2 regions of the Paenibacillus algicola genome follow, and region 1 is predicted to be linked to the other one. Evidence: a T-box and tRNA genes for the amino acid it is inferred to sense, from the RefSeq annotation. Region 1 holds a T-box; the other holds one or more tRNA genes.
What was found. A T-box is a leader RNA that pairs with one kind of tRNA and senses whether it is charged. The one in region 1 lies ahead of tyrS (tyrosine--tRNA ligase), so its partner is inferred to be a tRNA-Tyr.
Positions count from the first base shown of each region.

Region 2: it encodes a tRNA-Tyr, which carries the amino acid that the T-box ahead of tyrS (tyrosine--tRNA ligase) is inferred to sense. The anticodon was not compared.

Region 1 covers NZ_CP040396.1:1,782,292-1,798,111, reverse strand. The annotation lists gene E6C60_RS08045 (sensor domain-containing diguanylate cyclase) at 1-539, opposite strand, end outside; gene rpsD (30S ribosomal protein S4) at 1,054-1,653, shown strand; gene tyrS (tyrosine--tRNA ligase) at 1,794-3,047, opposite strand; T-box leader at 3,103-3,359, opposite strand; gene E6C60_RS08030 (transglycosylase domain-containing protein) at 3,504-6,620, shown strand; gene acsA (acetate--CoA ligase) at 6,809-8,533, opposite strand; gene E6C60_RS08020 (GNAT family N-acetyltransferase) at 8,812-9,444, shown strand; gene E6C60_RS08015 (5'-methylthioadenosine/adenosylhomocysteine nucleosidase) at 9,530-10,243, opposite strand; gene ccpA (catabolite control protein A) at 10,341-11,351, opposite strand; gene ytxJ (bacillithiol system redox-active protein YtxJ) at 11,455-11,802, opposite strand; gene E6C60_RS08000 (hypothetical protein) at 11,897-12,343, opposite strand; gene E6C60_RS07995 (type 1 glutamine amidotransferase domain-containing protein) at 12,577-13,101, shown strand; gene ptsP (phosphoenolpyruvate--protein phosphotransferase) at 13,173-14,900, opposite strand; gene E6C60_RS07985 (glucose PTS transporter subunit IIA) at 14,897-15,820, opposite strand, start outside.
Region 2 covers NZ_CP040396.1:137,740-153,559, forward strand. The annotation lists rRNA gene E6C60_RS00675 (23S ribosomal RNA) at 1-1,552, shown strand, start outside; tRNA gene E6C60_RS00680 (tRNA-Ser) at 1,633-1,724, shown strand; tRNA gene E6C60_RS00685 (tRNA-Met) at 1,754-1,830, shown strand; tRNA gene E6C60_RS00690 (tRNA-Val) at 1,840-1,915, shown strand; tRNA gene E6C60_RS00695 (tRNA-Thr) at 1,931-2,006, shown strand; tRNA gene E6C60_RS00700 (tRNA-Asp) at 2,017-2,093, shown strand; tRNA gene E6C60_RS00705 (tRNA-Phe) at 2,124-2,196, shown strand; tRNA gene E6C60_RS00710 (tRNA-Tyr) at 2,209-2,294, shown strand; tRNA gene E6C60_RS00715 (tRNA-Lys) at 2,302-2,374, shown strand; gene E6C60_RS00720 (PucR family transcriptional regulator) at 2,470-3,636, shown strand; gene E6C60_RS00725 (ABC transporter ATP-binding protein) at 3,743-4,867, shown strand; gene hprK (HPr(Ser) kinase/phosphatase) at 5,251-6,189, shown strand; gene lgt (prolipoprotein diacylglyceryl transferase) at 6,202-7,269, shown strand; gene ppaX (pyrophosphatase PpaX) at 7,294-7,941, shown strand; gene E6C60_RS00745 (acyltransferase) at 8,009-8,515, shown strand; gene E6C60_RS00750 (acyltransferase) at 8,725-9,951, shown strand; gene ltrA (group II intron reverse transcriptase/maturase) at 10,629-11,819, shown strand; gene E6C60_RS00760 (ATP phosphoribosyltransferase regulatory subunit) at 12,174-13,373, shown strand; gene hisG (ATP phosphoribosyltransferase) at 13,403-14,041, shown strand; gene hisD (histidinol dehydrogenase) at 14,087-15,391, shown strand; gene hisB (imidazoleglycerol-phosphate dehydratase HisB) at 15,388-15,820, shown strand, end outside.

The sequences.
Region 1 (15,820 bases):
ACAAAGATGGATTGAAATCCCCGGTAAAAACAGGAACGCAAAAGGAGTCCAGCCGCCTCCGTGAGCACCAGAACGCGCTCATCCAGCTTGTCCTCCAGCGACACTCTCACCAGAGCTCCGAACAGCTCGCCCCGTGTCCTGGACTGAAGCGGAACAGCACATACCGTTCTGCCGCCCATCACGGCGTCACTAACCGCCGCCGCCGGCTGCCCGGTACGCAGCACTCTCTGCAGAGTCTCGTCATCGCCGGCCAGGAAATAGTCCTGCAAGGCAGAATCCCCCGCAAGCCAGACGCCCTCGGAATTCAGCACTGCCCATTCTCCACCGACTTGCGACAGCAGGCTGGAGGCTTCGCTCTTCCATTCCAGAAAGCTCTCCTCCATAATCGGTTGAAGATACGGCTGGTCATAGATCGTAATATCCAGATCGTGATGCCTGGTTCCGGCACTTCTGCTGATCAGCCCGCAGGATGCTGCCCCGTCTGGCAGAGCAGTCGTCCCGCAGGAGGCTGAAGATGCCTTCCGTTGTTCTTCTGACATATCGGGCGCTCCTTTGCACCATTATAAGGTCTGCCTAAAGACCCACATGTGCTTCATGAAATAAAACGTGCAATCACCCCTGCATGCCTATCCATTCATTTCCAGTTCGTAGCGATAAGCAAGCAATACAGGCGCCTTCTTATGTAATTTGATTATTTGAACAAAGTTCTCGTATAACAATATTATATTACTCTTTTTTACCTAGTATTGCATTACATTTTAGTTATTTCATACATGTTTTTTAGGTCTGTAGTCCTATCGACAAAATTAGACAAAGTTCCGGGTTACGTTATTCTTGACTTTACACCCCTATTTCATATAATATTTATTGTTGAAAAAGAATGCAATGCATTCATTTGAATTTGGGCGGATGATTGTGTCACCCTCACGAATTTGTTGCTGACGGGACAGCGGCTGAACTTTCCTGTCAGATCTGTCAATATAGACAGCGATGAACAAATACGGCGCAAATAGAGCCCTAAATGAAACCTAATTACAAAGGAGTCTATATTACATGGCACGTTACACCGGTCCTAAATTTAAATTGAGCCGTCGCGTGGGTATTTCCCTCAGCGGTACTGGCAAAGAATTGAAGCGTCCTTTCCCTCCGGGTCAGCATGGTCCTAACCAACGGAGAAAGATGAGCAACTACGGTATGCAGCTTCAAGAAAAGCAAAAGCTTCGTCACATGTACGGCTTGGGCGAGAAGCAATTCCGCACACTGTTTGACAAAGCACAGCACATGAAAGGTATTGCCGGTGAGAACTTCATGTTCCTGCTCGAGAGCCGTCTGGACAACCTCGTATACCGTTTGGGTCTGAGCAATTCCCGTGCAGGTGCTCGTCAGCTGGTTGCTCATGGTCATGTTACTGTAAACGGCAAGAAAGTGGACATCGCTTCCTACTCCGTTTCCACTGGCGACGTGATCGGCCTTCGTGAGAAAAGCCGCGGCTTGTCCGCAATCAAGGATGCAATGGCTAACCGTGTGCATCTGCCAGCTTACCTGGAGTTTGATGAGAACGCAATGGAAGGCAAGTACATCCGTCTGCCAGAGCGCTCCGAGCTGTCCCAGGACATCGATGAGAAGCAAATCGTCGAATTCTACAACCGCTAATATAAGAATCCCCAGGTGGAAACACCGGGGGATTTTTTTTATAACATATGCCTCGCTCTGTATGCAGAAAGGCCGGCAGGTTGAAGGTGATGTTCAGCTTCGTCTGCCGGCCTGCTGCTCTGTCTTTCTGTCTTTCTGTATTAAGAAAGCTTTAACTTCGCAAATTTGCGCTTACCCACTTGAAGAATATCTCCATCTGCCGGCTTGATGCTTCCGTTAAAGTCACTTTGCTTCTCTTCGTTCCATTTAACTGCGCCTTGCTGAATGCTGCGCTTGGCTTCTCCATTCGATGCTGCAAACCCTACTAAGGTCAGCAGCCGGATTAGCCGAATTTCTCCGTCCACGAGCTCCTCGGACGGAATCGCAAACTCCTCGATGTCCTCCGGCAGGGCGCGCTGCTGGAACACGGTCACGAAATGCTGCTGCGCAGCATCCGCCGCGTCCTGACCATGGTACATCCGTACAAAGGTATGACCAAGCTGCATCTTCCCATCTCTCGGATGCACAGTTCCCTTCTCCAATCCTTCAGTCAATGCGGTCAGCTCTTCATTGCTGATATCTGTCGCCAGACTATAGTATTTCAGCATCAGCTCATCCGGAATCGACATGGATTTGCCATACATTTCATTAGGCTCTTCATCAATACCGATGTAGTTGCCCAGGCTCTTGCTCATCTTCTGAACGCCGTCCAGCCCTTCAATCAGCGGAAGCGTCACAATCGCCTGCTGCTCCACGCCATACTCCTTCTGCAATGTTCTGCCCATCAACAGATTGAATTTCTGGTCCGTGCCGCCAAGCTCCACATCACTTTTCAGCTCTACCGAATCCATGCCCTGCATGAGCGGGTAGAAAAATTCATGAATGCTGATCGGCTGTCCACTATGATATCTTTTCTCAAAATCATCCCGCTCCAGCATGCGCGCAACCGTGACCTTGGAGGATAGCTCAACGACATCCCCGAACGACATGCGTCCCAGCCAGTGAGAGTTAAAGTATACCTTGGTAAGCTCCGGCAGCAGCACCTTGTAGATTTGCTTCTGATACGTCTCAGCATTCCGGATCACATCCTCCTCCGTCAGCTGCTTCCGGGTTTCCGATTTACCGGTAGGGTCACCGATCCGGCCGGTAAAATCACCGATGATCAGCTGCACCTCATGCCCCAGCTCCTGGAACTGGCGCAGCTTCTGCAGAACGACCGTATGTCCAAGATGCAGATCCGGCGCCGATGGATCCATACCCAGCTTGATCCGCAGCGGCTCGTTGCTGACGACGGATCTCATCACCTTTTGTCTCATGTCCTCCTCAGGGACAATTTCAACGGCTCCCCTTGCGATGACATCCAGCTGACGCTCTACCTCCTGCTGCTGAACCTCTGTTAGCTCTTCCCATTTCATAGCCACTTCGTGCACATCCTTCCTGTATTTAGACGCAAAAAAGCTCCTTCTCATCCCAAGGGACGAGAAGGAGCACTCGCGTTACCACCCTAATTAAAACCCGCGCCGCATGAGGCAGGGGCTTTCACTTCATTAACATAACGGAATACAATACCCGGTACCGGACTACTGGTGACACTCTGAAGTGGATCACGTTCCTCCGGACAGCTCTGGACAGTAATTCAAAGGGGACGATTCTTCCGGTTCGCACCAACCACCGGATCTCTGGGAGATCTCATTCGCCCTTCTACTGGGGTCCTTCGAAGCTTTTATTGATATGAACTTAGCCATATTTATAGCATAAGCCGTCAATGCAAGTCAAACTTTTCATGACCAAATCGACAGGTTCCAGCCTGCATGATTCAAATCCTGCAATTTATGCTATAATAGGTGCGTTAAAAGGAGGAGTAAACATTCATGGTTGAGGAGAAAAAACAGAAGCCTGAGAAAGATCGTCCTCCCAAACGATCCATTGGACGCAGAATCGGGAGCGTGATCGGCTGGCTTTTTGTCGTAGGTCTCATGGGCATGCTGTTTGCGGGAGGGGCTGTGTTCGGCTACGTAACCTCCATTGTCAAGGATGATCCTGTCAGATCCCGGGACCTGATTGAGCAGCAAATGGGACTCAACGCCATCACCGGCTTCGCCTATTTTGGAGACGGCTCACCCATTGGCCAGCTTCGGACTGAAGAAGACCGGCGGCCGGTGGAGTTTGAAGAAATACCGCAAATTGTGATTGATGCCGTAGTAGCTATAGAAGACAACCGCTTCTTCACCCATGAAGGTGTGGACCTGAAAGGTACGACCCGCGCGGTAAAGCAGCGCCTGCTGAATGAGCCGGTGCAGACCGGAGGCAGCACGCTCACGCAGCAGCTGGCCAGACAGGTATTCTTGAGCAGGGACCGCACCGCCAACCGGAAGGTTAAGGAAATTTTGCTTGCCTTGCGCCTGGAGCGGTATATGACCAAGAACGAAATTATTACGGCTTATTTGAACAAGGTTCCGTACGGCAACGGCTCGAACGGCTATAATGTGTTCGGAATCAAGGCAGCAGCAAAAGGGATTTTTAACATGAATGATCTCAGCAAGCTGAATATCGCTCAGGCTGCCTATTTGGCCGGTCTGCCCCAGCTCCCGTCCGCCTATTCCGCTTTCGATGGAACCGGGCAGTTTAATGAGGACGCCTTTAACCGCGCCCTGAAGCGTCAGGGGCTGGTGCTGGAGCGTATGCTGGAGGAGGGCGTCATTACAGCGCAGCAATACGAGGAAGCACAGCAGTTTGATATTAAAGCCTCGCTTGCTCCCCGGCTGCAGAAGGCTTATGTCACCTATCCTTATCTGATGATGGAGGTTGAGCGCAAGGCATCCGATGTCATCATGAGCATGAACTACCCCGATGTTGATCTCAGCCAGGTCAGCTCAGATCAGCTGAATCAGATGATGGACGAAGCCCGGGAGCAGCTCAGCACGGGCGGCTACCGTGTCTATACGACCATTGACCGCACCCTGTACGGAGCCCTGCGGAAGATCGCGGATAACGATGACAACTTCTATCCGGACGATGAGGAGAAGGGTCAGGAGTTGACTGCGGCTATGGTTATCGACAATGATACGGGCGCCATCCTCAGCATGATTGAAGGCCGTGATTTTCAAACGGAGCAGACGAATCTGGCCACACAAATGCGGCGGCAGCCCGGCTCCGCCATGAAGCCGATTGCGGCGTATTTGCCGGCTCTGGAATCCGGTCAAGTTCAGCCCGCTAGCATAGTGGATGACTCTCCGATTATCCTGAAGGATGGCAGCAAGGGCTTTCATATTCCGATGAACGTATATGATAAATATAAAGGACTGATGACTGCACGCGAAGCCCTCAATGACTCCACCAATACTGTGGCGCTGAAGCTTTTTAATGAAGCCATTGGAATTGATAAGGCATGGGACTTTGCGAAAAAGCTCGGTATTACGACACTGACTGACAAAGATAACGCCGCGGCTACCGGAGTACTCGGCGGGCTGCAGTATGGTGTAACGGTAGAAGAACTGACGAATGCCTACAGCTCGATCGGCAATCAGGGAAAATTCAACGATGCCTACATGATCAGCAAGATCCTGGATTCCCGCGGCAATATTGTATATCAGCACGAAGTGAAGCCCGTGAAGGTATATTCAGAGCAGACCGCCTATCTTATGACAGATATGATGCGAACGGTCATTACTGAAGGGTCTGGCAGTACGGTTCTTAAAAATTACAAGCATTTCAACAGTATTCCCATTGCCGGCAAAACGGGCTCTAGCCAAAACTATGCCGACAGCTGGTTCGTTGGCTTCTCGCCCGACATTACAGTCGGCGTATGGGTTGGCTATGATCTGCAGGTGAATACATTGGACCAACCGCAGCGGACTCATGCTCAAAATATCTGGTCCCAAATTATGAATGAGAGCATCAATCTTAAACCGAAGCTGTTTGAGAACAAGGAATTCAAGCAGCCGGAGGGCATTGTTACCCAGACCGTGTCTTTCTACAGCGGCAAGCTTCCTTCGGCTCTGACCGACCGCTATGTCACGGATCTGTTCAATGCCAAGTTTGTGCCGAAAGAGCAGGATGATGCTGTGGAGCAAGCTAAATTCATCACCTACCGGGGCGCCAATTATATCGCCAGAGAAGGAACACCTGACGATTTCCTTAGCACCCGTACCGTCATCCGGCGCGAGAAGCCGATCAGCGAGCTGGTTCAGGAGCTGGAGAACGCCTTGGAGGTCATGACTGGCGATCATCCGCCATTATCCTATTACATTCCGGAGGATGCAAGCAAGGATATGCCGACCAAGGTGGATCCTCGGGTAGATGACGGCAGCGCGCCAACTCCGGCGAAGAATGCTCGATATTCTACAAGCAACGGCCAGGCTGTGATTAGCTTTACACCAAGCGGATCACCGGACGTAGTCGGGTATCGGCTGTACCGTTCTTCTAACGGAGGTGCTTTTCTACAGACCGGTCAGGTTGTGTCTAGTGACGGACCGAATTATATCGTGTCCTCGTCCGGATCGAACGTTCAGTACTATGTTGTTGCAGTGGATGTAGCAGGCAGAACGTCGGTTCCAAGTGATGCCGTCGGTCCATCATACACACCACCGGCTCCGGAACCGGTCACTCCGGATCCGCCGCAGCAGCCTCAGAATCCAGACTATGATAACAGCGCTCCGGAGGATGGCGTGACCGAGGAGCCTGAGGGTCCTCAGGAGCCTCAGGGCCCTTCCTCGATACCTTCTGAGCCAAGAAAACTGTCCGTTCAAGCGACGTCTAACGGCTTCAGAGCCACCTGGGCGGCGAACCCGGCTGATGAACAGGTGCAGCGTTATCAGGTATATTTCAGCCCGAATAGCAATGGCGTCTTCCAGATGATTGGCTCAAGCCAAGGCACGGAATTTACACTGCGTGTCGATGAACCGATCAACGGTACCTTCCGGGTGACCGCCATCAATGAACAGGGAGAATCCTCAGCTTCTGCGACAGTTAAGTTCGAGAAGCCTTAATGAGGAAACTCCCTTGAGTGAGTGAAATTATGAAGCCATAACATAAAGACATGGTAGAGTCTGGGAGGTTAGCCCAGCACCGCCATGTCTTTATTTTGGTCTATTTGCGCTTTCTTCAGCACCGGGATCACCCTCCCGAGCACTGCCATGCCTGTTATAGTATTACTACTCTCTTGCTAGTCTGTACATTAATCTTCGATCGTGGACAGATCGCCGGTCGGGAGATCCAGCTCCCATGCCTTCAATACCCGCCGCATAATCTTGCCGGAACGGGTCTTCGGCAGCTTATCCTTGAATTCGATCTCTCTCGGTGCAGCATGTGCCGACAGCCCTTCCTTGACGAAGCGATAAATGTCATCCTTGAGCTCCTGGGATGGCTCATAGCCTTCACGCAGCGAGATGAACGCTTTAATAATCTCGCCCCGGGTCACATCCGGCTTCCCGATGACGCCGGCCTCGGCCACCGCCGGGTGCTCTACCAGCTTGCTCTCCACTTCAAAGGGACCAATGCGTTCTCCGGACGAGTTAATAACATCATCAATCCGGCCTTGAAACCAGAAGTAGCCCTCTTCATCCATATACGCCGAATCTCCGGAAATGTACCAACCCGGGATTCGGAAATACTCCTCATACTTCGCCGGATTGTTCCAGATCTGCCGCATCATAGATGGCCAAGGAGTCTGAATGGCCAGATTGCCCATCGTGTTCGGCGGAACCTCCCGGCCCTGATCATCCAGTATCGCAGCCTTGACACCTGGAATCGGACGTCCCATAGAGCCAGGCTTAATGGCCATCCCCGGATAATTGCAAATGAGCTGCCCACCGGTCTCGGTCATCCACCAGGTATCGTGAATCCGCTGTCCATACGCCTTATGTCCCCAGCGGACAACCTCCGGATTGAGCGGCTCTCCCACCGACAAGACATGGCGCAGATGACTCAGGTCATATTCGCTGATCATATCTGAGCCGGCTCCCATCAGCATTCGGAAGGCCGTCGGTGCACTGTACCATACCGTTACCTTGTTCTTAGCCAAGGTGTTGTACCAATCCTGGGGACTGAAGCGTCCGCCGCGGATCACATTGGTCACGCCATTTAACCAAGGTGCAAAAATCCCGTAAGAAGTGCCTGTAACCCATCCAGGGTCAGCGGTGCACCAGTACACATCATCCTCCCGCAGATCCAGAACAACCTTGCCGGTATAATAATGCTGAATCATAGCATTCTGTACGTGATATACTCCCTTCGGCTTGCCCGTTGAGCCGGAGGTATAATGCATAATCATGCCGTCTTCCCGATCCAGCCATTCAATCTGAAGGTCGGTTGAGGCCTGCTCCATCTCCTTCTGATAGTTTAGCAGCCCTTCACCCTCTGGAATGTCCTCTCCCACCAGAATCAGATGCTTGAGCAGCGGCAGCTCCTCCCGCTTGACTCGTGGCAGCAAGGCTGGTGTTGTGATCAACGCAACCGCTCCACTGTCCTCCAGGCGGTCCTTGACAGCGGTCTCCATAAAGGCCTCAAACAGCGGACCTACCACAGCCCCTACCTTCAGCGTGCCCAGCAGACTAACATAAAGCTCCGGACTGCGCGGCATAAAAATAAACACGCGGTCTCCCTTGCCAATACCGTATTTACGCAGCACATTGCCGAACTTGTCGGATTGCTCCTTCATCTGTGCGAAGGTGACGGCTTCTTCTCTGCTGCTATCGCTGTACAGGAGCGCAGTTTTGTCCCCAAGGCCTTCTGCTACATGGCGGTCTATGGCTTCATAAGCCATGTTCACCTTCCCGGTATCATACCAGGTGAAATGGCTCTCAATTTCTTTCCACGAAAATCGCTCTACAGCCTGTTCATAGTGACTCAGATTGGAATGGGTAACCTCACTAGCTAGTACTTCCTTGTGCGTGTGATTCATGTTGCATCCTCCTCATCGTTAAATCATAATAGCAATGACTTACTTTCAAGTGGACAGCGCTTACAAAACACCAAGCAAGCGCGGATTACACAAAGCATTGAACAGCATCATTTCCGTACCCATGGCTTGATTAGAACTGCCGTGGAAGTCAATATGTTTATTTGTGAAGGTTTTATGTCGAGGAAAATTATATCATACCTGTCGTTTTCGTGTCATTGCTTTTCATTTTTTTATTTTTTTGCTATAAGTAGGGTAGGTACCCGAAAGGAGCGTACTAGATGGAGCATCCCAAGCTGTTCAAGTCTCATCTCTTGTATCCGGAAGATCGCCGTATAAAGGTGGAGGGTCCGATTCCTGCACAGGCTCTGGCCGATTTGAGCATGCATCCTCACCTGGATGCCTTCCGCCGCCCTGCCGATCAGCATGAAGCGCTGATTGAGATCGCCGGACTTCCCGAAGGCCGGATTATTGCAGCTATTGATAACGATACCATTGTAGGATATGTAACCTTCCACTATCCGGACGAGCTGGAACGCTGGTCACAAGGCAATATGGAAGATCTGATAGAATTAGGAGCCATCGAGGTGGCGGATGATTACCGCAGCCTGGGTCTCGGCCAGCACCTGATCAAGACCGCCTTCGAGGACGGCCAGCTGGAAGCCTATATAGTGTTTACGACGGAATACTATTGGCACTGGGACCTGCAGGGCAGCGGACTGAACGTCTGGGATTACCGCAAAATGATGGAGCGCCTCATGAAGGTGGTTGATATGGAGTGGTATGCCACTGACGATCCCGAAATTTGCTCCCATCCGGCTAATTGTCTCATGGTTCGCATTGGCAGCAAGGTTCCACTCTCGTCGAAGGAGCAGTTTGACCGCATTCGTTTTCAGCAGCGCATTATGTATTGAAGCTTGATCCCCCACAAACATCATAAAGCCTCCTCGACCCGAATGTACCTGGGCGAAGGAGGCTTTTTCATAGCGTCTTGTATGTTTACTGCACCGTACCCAGCTGACTCAGCATGCGGCTCACAATCCTGTGAGAACGCCGGGAGGAAGCCACTGTAAATTCGGCAAAATTCACATGGGCCGAGCCATCTGCCTTATCCGACATGGAGCGAATCACAACAAACGGCACCCCGTTCATATAACAGGCCTGGGCCACAGCCGAGCCTTCCATCTCTGCGCAAGCGCCCTGAAGCTCGCCATAGAGCAGCTCAACCGTCTCTCGGCTTGCAATGAACTGATCCCCCGAGAGCACGCGGCCAATCTTGTAGCTGACATCCTCCAGCGTCTGGCACGCGGCCTCTGCCAAGGACACCAGCTCCTTGTCTGCTGGAAAATCAGAAACCTCCTGATACGGGATGACTCCTCTCTGGAAGCCTAGCGGTGTCACATCCATATCATGCTGCATGCAGGAGGAAGAAATAACGATATCGCCAATATTAAGCTCCGGGTCCAGGGCTCCGGCCACGCCTGTAAAGAGGATCTGAGAGACCCCGAAGCTGTCAATCAGCACCTGGGTCGTAATCGCAGCATTGACTTTACCGACGCCGGATTTGCAGACCACGACCTCTTTCCCCTGTAAAGCACCCTTCACATATGTAATTCCTGCCTTCACAACTCTCTGACTGCACTCCATCTCATTAAGCAGCAATTCAATCTCTTCATCCATCGCGCCAATCAGGCCGACTGTATGGCTCTTCATCTACTTACAGCTCCTTCACAACGAATTATAGTTATCCAATCGAAAAAGCCCCGGAAAGGGGCTCTCTCGCTATATTGATTGCACTTCATGCTTAGTCTTAGTCGTTCACGTGACTCACGGACAAACGCAGAATCGTCTCATGCGGCAAAATGACGCGCGGATTCTCTACATTCTCCTTCTTCATCAGCTTCGTCAGCAGCCGCATAGCTACCGCGCCCAGGTCGTACATCGGCTGAGCCACTGTGGTCAGCTGAGGACGAACCATGGAGGCCATTCGAATGTTGTCTACGCTCATAATCGAGAAGTCATCCGGTACCTTGAGCCCTTCATCCTGGATGCTGTGGATCGCACCAATGCCCATCTCGTCTGTAGCAGCGAAGATCGCAGTTGGCTTCTTCTTCAAGCCCAGGAAATACTTCATGGCTTCCACACCGGACTCATACCGGTAATTGCCGATTCGTACCAGGTCCTCCTGATACTCGATACCAGCTGCCTCAAGCGCCTTCTTATATCCCTGGAAGCGGGCATAGCCGTTCGCCGGATCCTGCAAGGTACCGCTGATCATTGCAACCTCGCGATGACCATGACGAATCAGTGTGCTGACCGCATCAAAGGCCGCCTGCTCATGATCGATATCAACCGAAGGATACGAGCCCTTCTCGTCACTGGTTGCGCAGAGCACGATGGGAACAGCAGAGGTCTGGAACGCCTGGATATGCTCATCTGTAACCGTTCCGCCCATGAAGAGCAGTCCATCCACCTGCTTCTCCAGCAGTGTATTAATAACACGGATTTCCTTCTCTTTCCGCTTGTCCGCATTACACAGAATAATATTATAGTGATACATATTGGCGATATCTTCAATCCCGCGGGCAATCTCGGCAAAGATCGAGTTCGAGATGTCCGGAATGACCACACCTACCGTGGTGGTCTTCTTGCTGGCAAGGCCTCTTGCCACCGCATTCGGACGATATCCCAATCTCTCTATTGCTTCATAAACCTTCTTCCGGGTCTGTGGCTTCACATTGGGGTTGTTGTTCACAACCCTCGACACTGTGGCCATGGATACGCCTGCTTCGCGCGCCACATCATAAATGGTTACCGTCAAATTCCTTCTCTCCATTGCCAATAAATTTTCAAAAAAACGTTCGCCTAATAATTACATTTATGATACGACAAAATACGGCTTTGTGCAATGTCAAGCCCTTACATTACAGGCTCTTCAGCTTGCTGTCCAGCTCGCCTGCCGTGATTTGATAGTGCGATGTATGCCATACCGGCTGGCCGTCTTGAACCACAATCACCTGCGGCGATTCATGTCTCACGCCCAGTCTCTCCGCCGCTTCATTCGACACCGCCCGGTCAGCAATCACATCAATCATCATGTATTCAAAGCCTTCCTGAGGCTCCCCTTTCAAATAGGCCAGAACCTGATCGTAAGCAGCTGCACTGATCGGGCAGCGGGTACTGTGCTTGAACAGAAGCAGCGCCCGGTCGGAGGTACGCTCTATCGCAGCCTGCAGTTGATCTCTTGAAGTCATTTTTGTCATCGTCGCCATCGGATATACCTTCCCTCCATATTTTGAAGTTCCTACTCTATATCCTAACAAAACGATCGTGAAAAATCCAACAAACTCGACACCATGCGACAAATCAGCTCGCGTAAATATCTGAAGACGGCTGAATCGACTTCAGAAAGACCGTCATAGCCTCCAGGCGTTCGTTGATGTCTGCCATCCAGTCACCATCGCCCTCGCTTTTGGCGAATCGGTATAGGTCCAGAAGCATATTAATATGTTCCCCGATCAGATCCTTGCATTTCTCGGGCAGCTGGAAGCTGTCTTCCAGAGGTCCTGAGAGAATCTCTTTCAGCAGGGCAGCCGGCTCATAAAGGTCCGTCAGCGAGATTTCACCGCCGCTTTGCCCTGCTTTCACTGAGGTCACGTAATTGACAACCTCCTGCTTGATGCACGGCAAGAGCTCATAGACTCCGCAATCCTCGCAAACATTCACGGGAACGTGAGTAATACTTTCTTTTTTGGAGAAAAACAGTGTTCTCAGGTTTAATTCCATCATTTGTCCACAAGTACATTTCTTCAACAATGGGGCCACCTCTGATTCCGTCATGAATGTCGTTACCGGGTCCTTATTCTCATAGTACTATTCTACTATCATAACAAAAATCCTTTCAGAATCCTTGAATAAATCAAATTATGCTTTATTTACCATCCCTGATTTTAAGGGTCCGATTTAGTTTGTTATACTTATAGAGTCTGTTAAAGAATGAGACGTTGAATCTAAAACCCTGAGATCTTGAAAGGAGACCTGCTGTAATGAGATTGACCGGTAAAAAAGTGATTGCACTGCTCGATGAAGAATTTGAAGATCTGGAGTTGTGGTATCCCGTGTACAGAGTTCGGGAGGAAGGTGCAGAGGTGCATCTTGCCGGATTGGAGAAAGGAAAGACCTATATCGGCAAATACGGTGTGCCGGCAACGGCAGAATACGCTTTTGACGAGCTCGACAGCAAGGATTATGACGGCATTCTGGTGCCAGGCGGATGGGCGCCGGACAAGCTTCGCCGCTATGATCAGGTGCTTCAGCTGGTACGCCAGATGGATACCGACCGCAAGCCGATCGGTCAGATCTGCCACGCTGGCTGGGTGCTGATCTCCGCCAAAATATTACAGGGGGTTACTGTAACGTCGACTCCCGGTATTCGCGATGATATGGAGAACGCCGGAGCAACGTGGGTGGATGAGCCGGTCATCACGGACGGACATATCGTTTCTGCGCGCCGGCCAGCCGACCTGCCTCCATACGGCCAAGCCTTCTGCGATGCGCTGGCCAAAGTCTGAGTGCACTTCAGCCGCAACAGGCCTGTCCCGAGAAATTCGGGACAGGCCTGTTGCTTGTATGCCTATGAAATTTATGAAGGCTGAGCCAGCGCAAACCGGCTGAGGCGATCCTCGATATCTGTACTGGAGCTCAGCGTAAAGCAGGCTTTGGCTTCCTGCTGAGCTGATGCGGCAGCCGTATTCAGGATGCGGTGCTTCACCCGAAGCAGGGACAGCGGAGACATACTGAGCTGATTGACACCCAGCTCCAGCCATAACGGAATGGCCCGTTCATCCCCAGCCAGCTCTCCGCAGACGCTGACCGGAATACCCGCTTCCTTCGCCGCGTCCACTGTTGTGCGCAGCATGCGCAGCACAGCCGGATGAAACGGCTGGTACATGGATGCAATCTGCTCATTCATCCGGTCCACAGCCAGTACGTACTGCACCAGATCATTGGTGCCAATGCTGAAGAAATCGCATTCCTTGGCCAGCATATCGGCAATCATGGCCGCCGCCGGCACCTCGATCATAATGCCCGCCTCAATATCCCGATCATACGGAATGCCTCTTCCGTCTAGCTCTTCCATGCACTGCTTCAGCACGGCATTGGCCTGCTTCAGCTCATCCACGGAGGAAATCATAGGATACAGAATTTTCATCTGGCCATGCTTGCTTGCCCGCAGGATGGCTCTTAATTGGGTGTGCAGCAGCTCTGTCCGGTCCAGCGTGATCCGGATTCCGCGGTAGCCCAGAACCGGGTTCTCTTCCTCTGCCAGTGGAAAATATTCCAGCTGCTTGTCTCCCCCAATATCGAGGGTCCGGATGACGACCGGTGCCCCTGCCATTCTCTCGGCGGCCTGGCGATAAATCTGAAACTGCTCCTCTTCGGTCGGAAAATCCTGCCGGTCCATATACAGAAACTCCGTCCGGAACAGACCTACGCCGTCCGCACCATGATGCAGGGCCGTGTCCAGCTCCTTCAGCGAGTTCATGTTGGCTGCCAGCCGGAAGCTGAAGCCATCCTTGGTGACCGCATCCACCGAGGAGAGCAGCTGAAGCTGCTCTTTCTTTTGCAGCTGCTGTTCACGCAGGCTTCGATAGTGCTCAATGACCTCGGTGTCCGGATTCACGTACAGGCATCCCTTTTCTCCATCCAGTGCAAGGTAGTCTCCGGTCTGAATCGGCTTCTCGAGCCGATTCTCCACACCCGAAACGAGCGGAATCCCGATGGCCCGCGCCATAATAGCGGAATGCGAGGTCTTCCCTCCTGCCATCGTTACGATTCCGAGCACGTGAGATGGATTCAAATGCGCCAGCTGCGATGGAGACAGCTCCTTCGCTACGAGAATATAGGGCTGGGTATCAGAGGGAAGCGTGACCTCTGGCGCCCCCAGCAAATGCTTGAGCAGACGATTGCCGACGTCCTTGATGTCCATGGCCCGCTCTTTCATATATTCATCATCCAGGAGATCAAACATCGTGACAAAGTGGTCAATGGCTTCCTTGACTGCGACTTCTGCCGCCTTGTACTGACGTTCGATCAAGCCCTGAATTTCATTCATAAATACCGGATCTTCCAGAATCGCCAGATGCGCATCAAAAATATGCGATTCCTCATCGCCGACCATTTCCTTAAACTCATTCTTGATATATTCGATTTCGTTCTTGGACGTCCGGATGCCCTCATACAGCCGTTCAAACTCTCTCGCCAAATCAACAGCGTCCTTCTGGGACTCCGGCAGATCGAGCTCCCAGTGCGGAAGCACAAAGGCCTTCCCGAACGCAACACCAGCTGCTGCGCCAATACCTTGAATCATTTCTCTCTACCCCCAGGATTGCTTTCATTTAACACCACCGATAGTACCGAGGTCTGCCCTTTCTTCACTGATTTGAAGGGTGCATAGCTCCAGGACTTGACCTTGTCGGGGTTCGTAATGACCATAGGTGTCGCCAGCGATGCGGCGTGCGTCTTGAGATAGCCCAGGTCAAACCTCACCAGCAGCTGGCCGGGCTCAACCTCGTCGCCCTCCTTCACTACAGCCTGGAACGGTCCCTTCAGCTGCGAAGTGTCAATGCCGATATGAATGAGCACCTCCAGCCCCTCCGGTGTGGCGATGCCCACTGCATGCATCGTTGGGTACACATGCATCACGGTTCCGAAGACGGGCGACACCAGCTCTCCCTTATCCGGGATAAACGCGACGCCGTTGCCCACGAGCTTGGCGGCAAATATATCGTCCGGAACGTCTTCAATCGGCAGCATCCGGCCCTGGACCGGCGCGCTGAACAGCACGCGCGGCAGATCCCGCTGCATCAGCTTGTTAATCTCTTCCCGAATCAGCTCGGAGTACGTACCGAAGACGACCTGCACATTGCCTCCGCCAAGCTTAATCAATCCGGCAGAGCCGAGCAGCTTCAGCGCATTGGCATCAATCTGGCGGTCATTGTACACCGTCAGCCGCAGGCGCGTCATGCAGGACTCCACCTGGACGATGTTGTCCTTGCCGCCCAGCGCCTCCAGAATAAGCGGAGCCTGATACGGAATGTTGCCGGCCCAGCCCTCCAGAGCGGACCCTTCCTCCCGGCCCGGCGTTGGAATGCCGAAGGTGCGGATCGCCCAACGGAACAGGAAGTAATACACCAGTCCATATGCCAGGCCGATCGGAATGAGCATCCAGGCATTTTGCGACAGGTGGAAGTTAATGACGAAATCAATAAAGCCTGCAGAGTAGGAGAA
Region 2 (15,820 bases), 1.6 Mb from region 1:
GCTCAGGGTAAGTCGGGACCTAAGGCGAGGCCGAAAGGCGTAGTCGAAGGACAACAGGTTGAAATTCCTGTACCACCGTAAACCGTTATGAACGATGGGGTGACGCAGGAGGGTAGTGACGCGGACTGATGGATGTCCGTCTAAGCAGTGAGGCTGGTGTGTAGGCAAATCCGCACACTCATAAGGCTGGGCTGTGATGGGGAGCGAAAATTACAGTAGCGAAGGTCATGATCTCACACTGCCAAGAAAAGCCTCTAGTCAGGTGAAGGTGCCCGTACCGCAAACCGACACAGGTAGGCGAGAAGAGAATTCTAAGGCGCGCGGAAGAACTCTCGTTAAGGAACTCGGCAAAATGACCCCGTAACTTCGGGAGAAGGGGTGCCCCGGTAGTGTGAATAGCACGAGGGGGCCGCAGTGAAAAGGCCCAAGCGACTGTTTAGCAAAAACACAGGTCTGTGCGAAGCCGTAAGGCGAAGTATACGGGCTGACGCCTGCCCGGTGCTGGAAGGTTAAGGGGAGCGGTTAGGAGCAATCCGAAGCTGTGAACCGAAGCCCCAGTAAACGGCGGCCGTAACTATAACGGTCCTAAGGTAGCGAAATTCCTTGTCAGGTAAATTCTGACCCGCACGAATGGCGTAACGACTTGGGCGCTGTCTCAACGAGAGATCCGGTGAAATTTTAATACCTGTGAAGATGCAGGTTACCCGCGACAAGACGGAAAGACCCCATGGAGCTTTACTGCAGCTTGATATTGGATTTGGGTACGATCTGTACAGGATAGGTGGGAGCCGTTGAAGCAGGAGCGCCAGCTTCTGTGGAGGCGCCGTTGGGATACCACCCTGATCGTATCTAGGTTCTAACTTGGTACCGTGATCCGGTACGAGGACAGTGTCAGGCGGGCAGTTTGACTGGGGCGGTCGCCTCCTAAAGAGTAACGGAGGCGCCCCAAGGTTCCCTCAGAATGGTTGGAAATCATTCGAAGAGTGCAAAGGCATAAGGGAGCTTGACTGCGAGACCTACAAGTCGAGCAGGGACGAAAGTCGGGCTTAGTGATCCGGTGGTACCGCATGGAAGGGCCATCGCTCAACGGATAAAAGCTACCCTGGGGATAACAGGCTTATCTCCCCCAAGAGTCCACATCGACGGGGAGGTTTGGCACCTCGATGTCGGCTCATCGCATCCTGGGGCTGAAGTAGGTCCCAAGGGTTGGGCTGTTCGCCCATTAAAGCGGTACGCGAGCTGGGTTCAGAACGTCGTGAGACAGTTCGGTCCCTATCTGTCGTGGGCGTAGGAAATTTGAGAGGAGCTGTCCTTAGTACGAGAGGACCGGGATGGACGTACCGCTGGTGCACCAGTTGTTCCGCCAGGAGCATGGCTGGGTAGCTACGTACGGAAGGGATAAGCGCTGAAAGCATCTAAGCGTGAAGCCCCCCTCAAGATGAGATTTCCCAGTATGTAAGACCCCTTGAAGACCACGAGGTAGATAGGTTGGAGGTGGAAGTGCAGCAATGCATGGAGCTGACCAATACTAATCGGTCGAGGGCTTATCCTACAAGATTAATCTAATAACGCACATTCGTTTCGTATCTAGTTTTCAGGGAGTCAATCTCTGTAACTGCATAAGGTTATGATGGAGAGATACCCAAGTGGCTATAAGGGGACCCTCTGCTAAGGGGTTAGACTGCGTAAGCGGTGCGAGGGTTCGAATCCCTCTCTCTCCGCCATTCATATACCTGAATGCAAATATTAGTATGGCGGTGTAGCTCAGCTGGCTAGAGCGTACGGTTCATACCCGTGAGGTCGGGGGTTCGATCCCCTCCGCCGCTACCATACATACCTGGAGGCTTAGCTCAGCTGGGAGAGCATCTGCCTTACAAGCAGAGGGTCGGGGGTTCGATCCCCTCAGCCTCCACCATGTAATTTTTCATATGCCGGTGTAGCTCAATTGGTAGAGCAACTGACTTGTAATCAGTAGGTTGGGGGTTCAAGTCCTCTCGCCGGCACCATTATAAATGCGGAACTGTGGTGTAGAGGCCTAACATGCCTGCCTGTCACGCAGGAGACCGCGGGTTCGAATCCCGTCAGTTCCGCCATTTATATTTTTCACCTTAAATTTCATGTATGGCTCGGTAGCTCAGTCGGTAGAGCAGAGGACTGAAAATCCTCGTGTCGGCGGTTCGATTCCGTCCCGAGCCACCTTTTGTTTTTGGAGGATTAGCGAAGTGGCCAAACGCAGCAGACTGTAAATCTGTTCTCGTACGAGTTCGGTGGTTCGAATCCATCATCCTCCACCAGTTATATGAGCCATTAGCTCAGTTGGTAGAGCACCTGACTTTTAATCAGGGTGTCGAAGGTTCGAGTCCTTCATGGCTCATCCGAAAGTCGTCAATTTTAATTGACGGCTTTTTTGTATTTTATTAGGAAATCCATCATGTAAGCATTGTCGTTGATCGGATAGGATGTGCTACAATGATAAAAAACGACAAAGTGGTGGGAGTCATCATGGCGGAGATCAAACAAATCGTTCAGCTCTTAAAACAAGCATTAAATATAAGTGTAACCTCGAGACTCATATCGGATGAAGAAGTAAGTAAGTCTGAAAAGGTAGATCGCAACGGTTCACCGTATTTCTACCATAAAGCTGAAGATCAAATATGGATACCGCTGGAGCATGAGCAGACCAATCAGGTGCTGGCATTTCATGCCGAAGATGTGACAGATTCAGAAATTGTCTTAATCCAGCTGTGGCTGCATTCCTTAAGAAGCAAAGAAAACAACATGAACCCTAAAACAGGGTCCAAGCAAGAGGACGAGAGGCAACTCCGACAATTAGGTCAATGGGTTGTACAGAGCTTAGAGGCAGATCAGTTGAATGCGGACCTTCCAGAGAACTTCGGTTTAGATGGTGTATTGACGAAAGACATGATCCCCTTTCTCATCATTAATGAGAGTGATCATGCCATAGACATTCAATATAAGGTTCTGTCTAGACTGCTTCGCAGCTATTTTAATGGCGAGGTTGCACTGATTCCGCTGCACGAGGCAGAGTGGCTGATTCTTGCGAAGCAGGAGCTTCTACAGAGCATTAAGGATGATATGGATGATCTGTTGGATGAGAAGGGCCAGGAGCGAGGACATGAAGATGCTCTGTACTCTTTTTGTGTGGGATTGCATGAGCTGATTTCTACCGAGTGGGTGGGTGATTTTTATGTCAGCAGTATTCCGGAAGCGGATGCCCTGCATGGCCTCCCTGATGCTGTGAACCTATTGAAGCAGACGATGCACTTGGGAAGAATTTTTCAGGTTAAGGAGCATATACATCTATCGGGCAGCCTGCACCTGGAACGATTGCTGTTTCACATTCCGCAGGAGCAGCGTGCGCTGTATCTTCAGCAGTATGCCGAAGGCTGTACAGAGTTGTTTCATGATCCGGAGACACTGTCTACCTTGGAGTCTTTTTTTGATCTGGACTGTAATGTTAGTGAAACAGCGAAGCATTTATATATCCACCGCAACACCCTCTTATATAGACTGGACAAGATAAAACAGGAAACCGGACTGGACGTTCGCAGCTTTAATGACGCAGTATTGGTGAAGCTTACACTCCTATTGTACAAATTAACGAAAAGAGCCTAAAATTTTTGTGCAGATTGTGCATAGCCAGCAACCACGCGGTCATGTAATATAAAGATATTCAATGTATCCGATTTCATTTCATAATATGAACAAGGGGGCAATCAGCATGGCAGGTGTACGCTTAGAGCACATTTACAAAAAATATGCAGGTTCCGATAAGGCAACGGTAATTGACGTTAACCTTGATATTAAGGATAAAGAATTTTTGGTTCTGGTAGGTCCGTCCGGTTGTGGTAAATCCACTACACTGCGTATGATCGCAGGACTTGAAGAAATCTCCGAGGGTAAACTGTACATCGGCGACCGCGTCGTTAACGACGTAGCACCGAAAGACCGTGACATCGCGATGGTATTCCAATCCTACGCTTTGTACCCGCACATGAATGTGTATCAGAACATGGCCTTTGGCTTGAAGCTCCGTAAAGTAAAGAAGGATGAAATTGACAAGCGTGTACGTGAAGCAGCGAAGATTCTCGACATCGAGCATTTGCTGGACCGTAAACCGAAGGCACTCTCCGGTGGTCAGCGTCAGCGTGTGGCCTTGGGTCGTGCGATCGTCCGTGATCCGCAAGTGTTCCTGATGGACGAACCACTTTCCAACTTGGACGCGAAGCTGCGCGGTCAGATGCGTGCTGAGATCACAAAGCTGGTTAAGCGTCTTGAAACCACTTGTATCTATGTAACGCATGACCAGATCGAAGCGATGACGATGGGTGACCGGATCGTCGTTATGAAGGACGGTATCATCCAGCAGGCGGCTTCCCCGGAAGAGCTGTACAACCAGCCTGTAAACATGTTCGTAGCAGGCTTTATCGGTTCCCCGACAATGAACTTTATTTCCGGTAAGCTTTCCGAGCAAAACGGCGGCGTATTCTTCACTTCCGAAGGCCTGAGCGTTCAGGTTCCTGGGGGTAAAGCACAGCTGCTGAAGAACAAATCCATGATCGGTAAGGAAGTAATCATGGGCGTTCGTCCGGAAGACATTCACGAAGAGCCAGTATTCCTGGAAGCTTCCCCGAACACTGTATTTAATGCCAAGGTTGACGTAACCGAGAACCTGGGTCACGAAATGCTCTTGTACCTGAGCGGACTGGGCAACGATACCGTAATCGGCCGTGTGGATGGACGTTCCACCACTCGTGAAGGCGACAATGTAAAGCTGGCAGTAGACATGAACAAAGTTCATCTCTTTGACAGAGAATCCGAATTGAACGTATTGCTGGCAGATTAAGATTCCAGCATATCTATAGAAACCGCCCTGCTGGGCGGTTTTTTTACTTTATAAAGACAGGCACGCTGGATTGCTTTGCTGCAGGTTCAGGTCCGAGCGATCCCGGCTGAGAACATTGCATTAGACACCTGATTCCTGTTAAGATGATCAAGAAGTATGACCTGGGAATCCATAGCAGGACGGGCTCGTGCGGTAGCAAGAGCAAGTACGCAAGCACGCAAGCACGACTGATTGCAAGAACACGAGCAGGAGCAAGGCATGTATAAGAGTAGGTCCGGGAGCAATATTACGTGCGGTAGCAAGAGCAGATACGCAAGCACGCCCGAGAGCAAGAATGAGAACCTAAGAGTTCACTTCATATAGCTACGAAAAGGGGTACGACCATGGCCAAGAAAGTGCGGGTATCCGAGCTGGTGCAGCAATTCCAGCTGGAGGTTATTTCTGGTGAAGCGGGGCTGAAACGGCCAATCACAACCGACGACTTGAATCGTCCGGGACTGGAGATGGCCGGATATTTCGAATACCATCCCATCGAACGGGTTCAGCTTCTGGGACGGACAGAGCTGGCATTCTATGCCATGCTGGAGCCGGAGGAGCGCAAAGACCGTATGTCACGTTTATGTACGGATGAAACACCTTGTATTATTGTGACACGTTCCCTGGAGGTTCCGGAGGAGCTGATCGAGGTCAGCAATGCCAAGGGCATGCCGGTGCTTCGCAGCAGCATGGCGACCACCACGTTAACGAGCCGGATTACCGGTTTCTTAGAACGCAAGCTGGCACCGACGACAACGATTCATGGTGTATTATGTGACGTCTATGGCGTTGGCATGTTGATTACAGGATCCAGCGGGATCGGTAAAAGTGAGACGGCGCTGGAGCTTGTCAAGCGCGGACATCGTTTAATTGCCGATGATGCGGTGGAAATCCGGCAGACCTCGGACTACCAGCTTCACGGTACTGCACCGGAGCTGATCCGGCATCTTCTGGAAATTCGGGGCGTTGGCATTATTAACGTCATGACCTTGTTCGGTGCGGGTGCGGTACGCAATAACAAGCGGATTACACTTGTGGTTCGACTGGAAGCCTGGCAGCAGGATAAGCAATATGATCGTCTGGGGCTGGATGAGGAAACGACACGAATTATTGATACCGACATTCCCCTCGTTACCATACCCGTCCGACCAGGCCGAAACCTGGCGGTCATTATCGAGGTTGCGGCTATGAATTATCGACTGAAGCAGATGGGTTTAAATGCGGCGCTGCAATTCACGAACAAATTAACGGCAACCATTGCCGAGGATATGGACGATATGGACTAGGGGGAATTGGGGATGTCTCTGCTCATCAATCCGATTGCATTTCAAATAGGCTCGCTGCCGGTGCATTGGTACGGAATCATTTTGGGTCTGGGCGCATTGGCAGGCTTACTGCTTGCGATCAGAGAAGGGAAGCGCTTCGGCATACCGCAGGAATTCTTCATGGACCTCCTGCTGCTCGGGGTACCGTCTGCAATTGTAGCGGCCCGAATTTATTATGTCGCCTTCAAATGGGAGGATTACAAAGATAATATTTGGGATGCCTTCAAAATTTGGGAGGGTGGTATTGCCATCTACGGCGCCCTGATCGGGGCTATTATTTGTGCTGTCATTTATGTTCGCAGACAGGGCTACTCCTTCTGGCGAATTGCCGATGTTTGTGCACCATCGCTGTTAATCGGGCAAGCTATTGGCCGTTGGGGTAACTTTGTGAACCAGGAAGCCTATGGCGGACCGGTGGAAGAGTCTTTTTTACGAAACACACTGCACTTGCCTGATTTTATTATCGATCAAATGAACGTAAAAGGCGTATTCCATCACCCTACGTTCCTTTATGAATCGCTGTGGAATTTCGTGGGCATCGCGCTGCTGCTGGTGCTTCGAAGACAAAAGTTTCTGCGTGCGGGCGAGCTGTTTATCAGCTATTTCATCTGGTATTCCATCGGACGCTTCTTTATTGAAGCGCTGCGTACTGACAGCTTGGCGTTTCAAGGCTCGGCGGGCCTGGCTTCCTTCCTGAACAGTCTGTGGAGCCCGATGACCTGGATGGGCTTTGAACAGGGCTATCTGGATCCTGTATACGGAAACGTTCGGATTTCCCAGCTGCTGGCTCTGCTGATTATTATCGCCGCAGTTGCACTGATTGTGATCCGCCGGACTACGGGAAAAGCGAGCGCAAGATATATGGACCCGATTGTAAGCACCAAAAATGCCGGAGCACCTACGCCGGAAGCGGATCTGAACCGTTCCCGCCGCAAGGAGGAGCTCTCAGAACAGCGATCCACGTCAACGCCGGAGACGCCGAAGCCCCAAGCGCGGCAGACGGATTCTGTAGTGGACTCGCCAGACGATAAAGAAAAGTAAAAGCTCGCACAAGGAGTAACGTAAATGATTGAAACTGTACTTTTTGATCTGGATGGCACGATTATAGATACCAATGACTTGATTATTGCTTCATTTATGCATGTATTTCAGCGCAATCCCGATGGACCGCTTACACGAGAACAGATCATTCCCCACATGGGGACTACACTGGAGTATCAGCTTCAGACCTTCTCTGGCCTAGAGGACGTCGAGGAGCTGGTTCCCTTATACCGCGCGTACAATAAACAGCATCATGATCAAATGGTCAAAACCTTTCCCTACGTCAATGAAGTGGTGGAATGGATTCAAGGACAAGGCCTTCGCATGGGCGTCGTAACGACGAAGATCCGGCCGTCGACGCTGATGACGCTGGACAAATTCAAGCTGGCTCCCTACATGGATGCCGTGGTGACGGTCAATGATGTAGAGCATCCGAAGCCCCATCCGGAGCCGGTGCAAAAGGCGATCGAGCTTCTGGGTGCTAACCCGGCAACGACCCTGATGGTGGGCGACAGTGCGGTGGATATGCAGTCGGCCAAGGCGGCAGGAGCACTTGCAGCAGGGGTCGCCTGGTCATTGAAGGGGCCGGAAATGCTGCGGTCATGTGGAGCCGATTATATTTTGCAGGATATGCGTGATCTGTATCGCCTGCTAGAGCCGGGGCAAGAATAGCTTAAATGAATTTGAAGCACCAAGAGCCAGCAGTTCAGATCCAGCAAAAGAAATGGAGCCGTTAAGAATGGGCAGGAACGTAACACGCTATCCCGTAGAAGGCTATAATGCACTTTGGCATATTTATCGAACCGTGAGCCCCTGGAAAGGGGTCAAAAACTTTATTTGTATTCAGTTGGCGCGCTACTGCCCGGTGCTTCCGCTCAAGAACTGGATTTACCGGCGCACGCTGGGAATGAGAGTAGGGAGTCATACGGCGTTTGGACTGATGGTGATGGTGGATGTATTCTTTCCCGAACGGATCACGATTGGCGAAAATTCAGTCATTGGATATAACAGCACCATCCTGGCTCATGAATACCTGATCAAGGAATATCGGCTGGGGGATGTGGTGATCGGGGACAATGTGCTGATCGGTGCCAATGTCACGATTCTGCCGGGCGTCACAATCGGAGATGGCGCTGTGGTAGCCGCGGGTGCTGTCGTGCATAAGGATGTAGCGCCGGGCGCTTTTGTCGGCGGAAATCCGCTTCGGGAGCTAAAGCCTTCTAAGCCAGAAGAAGAGAATGCATGAGTACGTTACCGCGATGAAGTTCCAATCTTTGTGGACTTGTAGTAAAATTAGTAAGGACGCAAAAGTAAATGTAAGCTAGTAGCTCCCACGAGATGCGCCGTGAGGGGCTTTTCTTTTTTTAGGAAGAAGGTTTAGGGTTGGAAGAGTAGGTATAAGAGTGAATGGTTTAATGATTCATGTGCTGCAAATTTAAAAGGGAGTGAAAAGCAATGGAAGCCACCATCAACTCAAGGGAGAGGCTGCCGCAGCTGGACATCTACCGCGCCATGGCTATTTTAGGTGTATTGCATGTCCATGCCACCTCGTTTGCCACCGTCGAAGCTGTAGACTCCCGATTCTACTTTATGATCAATTTTATCAATATCTTTTTTAAGTACGGGACGCCTTCTTTTATTTTTTTGAGCAGCTTTGTGCTGTTCTACAATTATTATGACCGGCCGCTGACCAAAGGACTGATTCTTAACTTCTACAAAAGACGGCTGCTGTTCATCCTGCTTCCGTATTTGCTCATTTCGATCGGATATTTTGGAATACGGCTCTATCAAAATGGAATGCTCTCCGGTCCGCTGGACGGATCAGCATTATGGGCTGATTTCTGGCATCGGCTGATTACCGGTAAAAATTATACGCATTTATACTTTGTTTTTATCAGCTTGCAGTTCTATATTCTGTTTCCGCTGTTCCTGCTGCTGTTCAAATCCTCCAAATTTCTGGTGCGCTGGGCGGTCCCGATCGGATTGCTGCTGCAGTGGGGATTCATTCTCTGGAATAAGTACGATTTGAAGTTTGTGGATAAAGGCAGCCTTGCGATCTCTTATATGGCCTATTATGTACTGGGAGCGTACCTGGCGATCCATTATGATACCTTTAAGGCCTGGCTGAGCTCCAGCTGGAAAGATCAGACCCCGCGGCAGAGAAAGGGTACCTTCATCCTGTGGGTCGGCTGGCTGGCAATGGGGCTGTCGCATGTTCTGATCTGGTATGAGGCGCGCCTGTACAGCAATTGGCATGATTCGTTGTGGTATGAGGGACTGTGGAACATGCATACGATGTTCTCGGCGCTGGTGCTGATGCAGCTCACCAATTGGCTGTTTAACAGCGACTGGAGCATGATGAAATCTATGCTGATCCGGATTGGAGAGCTTTCTTTTGCCATCTATTTAGTGCATCCGCTCTGGCTGGCTTTTTATCGGCTGTATGATTTCAATTTGAATCCGGTCACGGATGATTATCTGATCTGGGTGTATGGGGGAATGGTTACGGCACTGGTAATCAGCGCAATCGTGGTGCAGACCATCATGAAATACATGCCGGGGGCCTGGATGCTGCTAGGCAGTGTGCCCAAATCCCTCAAGAGCAAGATGCCCTCTCCTCCAAAAGGAAATCCCAAACGGGACGTTCGCGCTGGAGGAAGGAGCCGGTCGGTCGATTGGTAGCTGGTATAGCTGTCCGCGAGAAGCGCGGGCGGCTTTTTTGTGCTGGCGTGCCCAGCTAAGCACGCATTCTCTAGCCGGTGAAAATCCGGTCACAGGAGGGACCAAGCCCCTGTGTAGCTAGGATACCTGCTTATGGCGAAATCTGTAAGTAGAAGCGTATTGACGAAAGCACCCGTCAGAGATGGGGCGAGCAACGTACCAGGCCGTAACATAAAGTGAATTCTGCCGCGTCGTCAAAAAGGCCTCGCAAGAGGGAAGAGAGGATGCCGAGTCTCGCTGCATTGGACGAAGGCCACGGAAGCTGTTTAGAACTTGGATCAGCAGTGAAGAATCCTCCGGCGTATGGGGATCGGCATGGTATGAAAGAGGATGCAGTGAACTGGGGAGGCCCTCCCCTGCACGTTTTTTTTTTTTTGAAACCGTAAAGAGACGCTCTATAAGCCTAAAAGGTGAAGTGAACCGTCTGCAGGAAGGGAGTCCGAGGGGCTCATAGTACCGAAGAATGCAGGACAACACAACCTGTAGGAGGGAAGGAGCCCTGCTTTGTTCAAGTTTCATAAGGAGGTACGAGTCAGTGAATGCCAAACGGCTAACAACACCAAAGGAAAACGTTCAACAACTCCAAGAGAAATTAGGTCAATGCGGCCAAGGAAAGCAAGAAGCGAAGGTTTCACGCGTTGTACGACAAAATCTACCGGCTGGACATTCTTTGGGAAGCATGGCGAAGAGTACGAGCTAATAAGGGCTCGGCAGGAATAGACGGAGAGACACTGGCAGACATCGAGAAACAAGGAGAGGTGCTCTTTGTACACGAATGTCAACGTCTTCTTAAGGAAGGCAATTATCATCCACAACCTGTAAGGCGCCACTACATTCCAAAGAAAGATGGCAAAAAGCGACCGCTGGGCATTCCCACGGTGAGAGACCGCGTCATCCAGATGGCAGCGAAACTCGTCATGGAACCGATCTTCGAGGCGGATTTTCAGGAAACATCATTCGGATTCAGGCCAAAACGAAGTGCAAAGCAAGCGTTAGATCGCATTCGGAAAGCATGTAACCGCAAAGGAAATTGGGTGGTCGACGTCGACATCCAAGGCTACTTCGACAACATCAATCAGGAGAAACTCATTAAGCTGGTAGAAATGCGAATCAGCGATAGACGAATTCTGAAGCTGTTGAGGAAGTGGCTAAGTGCGGGTGTCATGGAGGAAGGCAATGTCAGACGCTCAGATTTGGGTACACCACAAGGTGGGGTCATTTCACCACTGCTGGCGAATATCTACCTGAATTACTTTGATCTCCTGTGGGAACGGCATGGCAGAAAAATGGGGGAACTCACACGTTACGCGGACGATCTGGTGGTCATCTGCAAAACAAAGAAGGATGCAGATCGGGCGTACGAACTCATTAGAGTTATTATGGACCGCCTAGAGCTAACGTTACATCCAACCAAGACACGCATCGTTGGACTATGGACAGGAGAAGAAGGCTTTGATTTTCTAGGCATGCACCATCGAAAGACGAAAGCGGAGACATCTCAAGGCAAAATATATTATACGACCCAGCAGTGGCTGTGCCGCAAGGCGGAGGAACGAATCAGAGAGGTCGTAAAAGAGCGACTGGCTCCTCCAAATATGCGTCACAAGACCTTTCAGGACCACCTGGAATACTTAAACCCTAAAATACAGGGGTGGCGCAACTACTACTACACAGCTTACAGCCAAAAGAAGATGGCGAAACTGGACTGGTACATCCTCCAGCGACTAGCCAAATGGGTTGCCAAGAAACGTCAACGCACGCGATGGATGAGCTCATTACGCGAAGTGAAAGCACTGTCCTCACAATGTGGACTTAAAACGCTCTTGTGATCTGCATGCACATGAATGACGAACATCGGAAAGCCGTATGAGGGAAAACCTCACGTACGGTTTGATGAGGAGGGGCAGAGATGTCTGCCCTTTACTCTAGAGAAGGAATGATGATTTAACGTGAAAGCAGAGGGTCATACAGGTTATAATACAGAGTACGGGCTGTAGATGATACCGATACGCTTGAGGTCAGTAAGGTGAATTGACGGCGTAGGCAGGGATATGATACTATAGCCATTATTCTTTACTTTATTAGCAAGGTAGCACTTTACCATAATAAAGAGTCGGGTGTTATTTTTTAGAGGGTAATACCGGACTTGATCGTTTAAAAATAGAATTCGAGGTGACTACGCCATGTCTAAACCGAAAGGTTTTGAAAAACCCGCCGGTGTGCGGGACTATCTCCCCCATGCGGTATCCCGGCTGCGCCAGATTGAATCCCGGGTGCTGCAATGCATGGAGCGCTGGGGTTATCGGCAAATCATGACCCCGACGATTGAATTTTATGATACGGTGGGTGTGTCGAGTTCCACCTCTGACCAGAAGCTGTTCAAGCTGCTCAATAACCGGGGCACGACAATGGTGCTGCGTTCCGATATGACGGCCCCTATTGCCCGGGTTGTATCATCTCTATTAAAGGAAGAAGCTCTGCCGATTCGCTTGTCCTACCATGCCAATGTGTTTCGGGCGATTGAAGAGGAAGCGGGACGGGAGGCTGAATTTTACCAGACTGGCGTGGAGCTTGTGGGAGACGACTCTCCGGAGGCGGATGCCGAGGTGGTGGCGCTTGCGATTGAGAGCCTTCGGGCGGCAGGCGTGAAGACGTTCAAAATGGCTATGGGTCATATGGGCTTCCTCAACGGACTGCTGGAAGAGGTGCTGCCGGACCGTCCGGGCGATCAGGAGAGCCTGAAGCGTGATCTGCTGAACCGGGATTATGTCGGCTACCGCAGCACTATTCAAGCTCTGCAGCTGCCCCCGCAGGAGGCAGCGAAGCTTGAGGGCATTCTCCGTCTACGCGGCGGCCGGGAGGTATGCACGGAAGCGAGAGAGCTGAGCCTGAACCCGCTGGCCCGGGCCTCGATCGAGCATCTATGCAAGGTGTGGGAGGTGCTGGAGGCTTACAATGCTTCTAGTCATGTGCTGATTGACCTGACCATGATTGGTGACTTCTCTTACTATACGGGTATGACCTTTGAAGGCTATGCGGCCGAGATCGGTTCTCCTGTAGCCAGCGGCGGACGCTATAACAAGCTGCTGCAGCAATTCGGCAGAAGCGTGCCGGCCACGGGCTTTGCTTTGAAGACGAACCGGATTCTGGATGGTGTGGATGCAGAGGACAGCGAAGCCGTGAAGCCGGTGCTGATTCAGTACACGCTGCAGCATCGCAAGGAAGGCTTGGCCAAGGCCAGTGCCCTCCGGGAAAGCGGCCGGATCGTAATTACCTCCATGATGGGGGATGGCGAGCATGGAAGCTTGCAGGATGCACGGAATGATGTTCCTGGTGCCAGCCTGCTGCATCAAGGCTATGACGAAATTATTACCTTACAATAGATCTCAATCCTAGACAGGAGGTGCCTCACATGGCAGAAACCTTAAAAGTAGCTATGCCCAAGGGACGGATATACAAGAAAGCCTCAGCCCTGTTTCGCGAGGCCGGGCTGCCGATTCCCCTTGACGTGGATGAAACGCGCAAGCTTGTGATCCCGCTGCCGGAGGCGGGAATGGAATTTATATTGGCCAAGCCTGTCGATGTTCCGACGTATGTCGAGTACGGCGTGGCGGATATCGGTATTGTCGGCAAGGACGTGCTGATTGAGGAAGACAAGGATGTATATGAGCTTCTTGATCTCGGCATTGCCCGCTGCCGCATGTCGGTCATTGGCCTGCCAGACTGGACGCCGGGCATCCGGCAGCGCGTGGCGACGAAGTATCCCAACACAGCCTCCCGTTACTTCCGGGAGCAGGGACAGCAGGTAGAGGTCGTCAAGCTGAACGGATCGATTGAGCTTGCCCCTTTGATTGGCCTGGCCGATCGCATCGTCGATATGGTTGAAACCGGTCAGACGCTGCGGGAGAACGGGTTGGTTGAGATGACGAGCATGTTCGAAATTACAAGCCGGCTCGTTGCCAACCGGGTCAGCTACCGGATGAAGAATCGGGAAATTCAGGAGCTGTGCGACCGGCTTCAGAGCGTTATTTTTGCAAATACAGACAAATAGATCGGCAGCATAATTCAATAGGAAGCAGGCGGGGAGGAATCAGGAATGAGAATAGTGCCGGCAGAGGAGTTTGATTTAAAGCGGGAAAGTGACTACGGTACACCCGAGCAGAATGAGGCCGTCAAGGAGATTGTCCGGAACGTTCGCCGCGAAGGTGATGCCGCCCTGCTGCGGTATACGGAGCAGTTCGACAACACGAAGCTGACAGCAAGCGGCCTGCGGGTACAGCACAGCGAGCTGATGGCTGCGTATGACGAGGTGGAGGAGTCGTTCGTGACCGCAATCCGTTCGGCAGCAGAACGGATTCGCAGCTATCATCAGAAGCAGAAGCGCAGCTCGTGGATGGATGTGCAGCCGGATGGAAGCATCCTGGGCCAGATTATTCGGCCCCTGCAGCGAGTCGGTGTATATGTGCCCGGCGGGAAAGCAGCCTACCCCTCCTCGGTGCTGATGAACGTCATTCCGGCGCAGGTAGCCGGGGTGCCCGAAATTGTGATGGTCACCCCTCCGGCAACGGGAGGCACGGAAGGTATCAATCCGTACATCCTGGTGGCAGCAGCGGAGGCTGGTGTGACCGAGATCTACCGGGTGGGCGGCGCTCAGGCGATTGCCGCGCTGGCTTACGGAACCGCGTCGATTGCTCCTGTCGATAAAATTTGCGGGCCCGGCAACATTTATGTGGCGCTGGCGAAGCGCGAGGTGTACGGTGCTGTAAACATTGACAGCATTGCCGGCCCGAGTGAGATCGTCGTTCTGGCCGATGACAGTGCTGAGGCAGCGTATGCGGCAGCGGACCTGCTCTCCCAGGCTGAGCACGATGAAATGGCTTCGGCGGTGCTGGTGACGACGTCACCAGCCCTCGCAAAAGCCGTCAGCGCAGAAGTAGAACGCCAGCTGGAGCTGCTGCCGCGCCGCGATATTGCCCGGGCATCGGTTGACAGCTACGGGGCGGCTATTGTGGCTCGCTCCATGGACGAGGCCATCTCGATCGTGAACAAGCTGGCACCGGAGCATCTTGAAATTATGACAGAGGACCCGATGGGCATCCTGGGCCGGATTGAAAATGCAGGTGCCATCTTCCTCGGTCCGTACAGCTCAGAGCCGGTCGGAGATTATTTTGCCGGTCCCAATCATATCATTCCGACCAACGGGACGGCACGCTTCTCCTCGCCGGTCGATCTGGACGATTTCATTAAGAAATCCAGCATGATTTACTATAGTAAGGAAGCACTGCTCCGCGACGGCGAGACCATCATGGAGCTGGCACGCCGGGAAGGGCTGGAGGGTCATGCCCGAGCGATCGAAATCCGGCTGGAGCAGGAATCACAAACAGGGGGGAATTCAAAGTGAGCTTTGAAGCTAACGGGCGGACGTCAAGCGTCAGCCGCAAAACGAATGAGACCGATATTTCCTTGAAATTCAATGTGGATGGTACCGGGGTGTCACAGCTGGAGACCGATGTGCCGTTCTTGAATCATATGCTGGATCTGTTCACGAAGCACGGACACTTTGACCTCAGCGTGAATGCGAAGGGCGACATCGAGATTGATGATCACCATACTGTAGAGGATATCGGGATTTGTCTGGGTCAGGTGCTGCGGGAGGCGCTCGGTGATAAAAAGGGCATCAAGCGCTATGCCAGCGTCTTTGTTCCCATGGACGAGTCTCTCGCTCAGGTCGTCATTGATATTAGCAACCGGCCTCATTTCGAGTACCGTGCGGAATATCCGACTCAGCAGGTCGGCTCTTTTGATACGCAGATGGTGCATGAATTTTTGT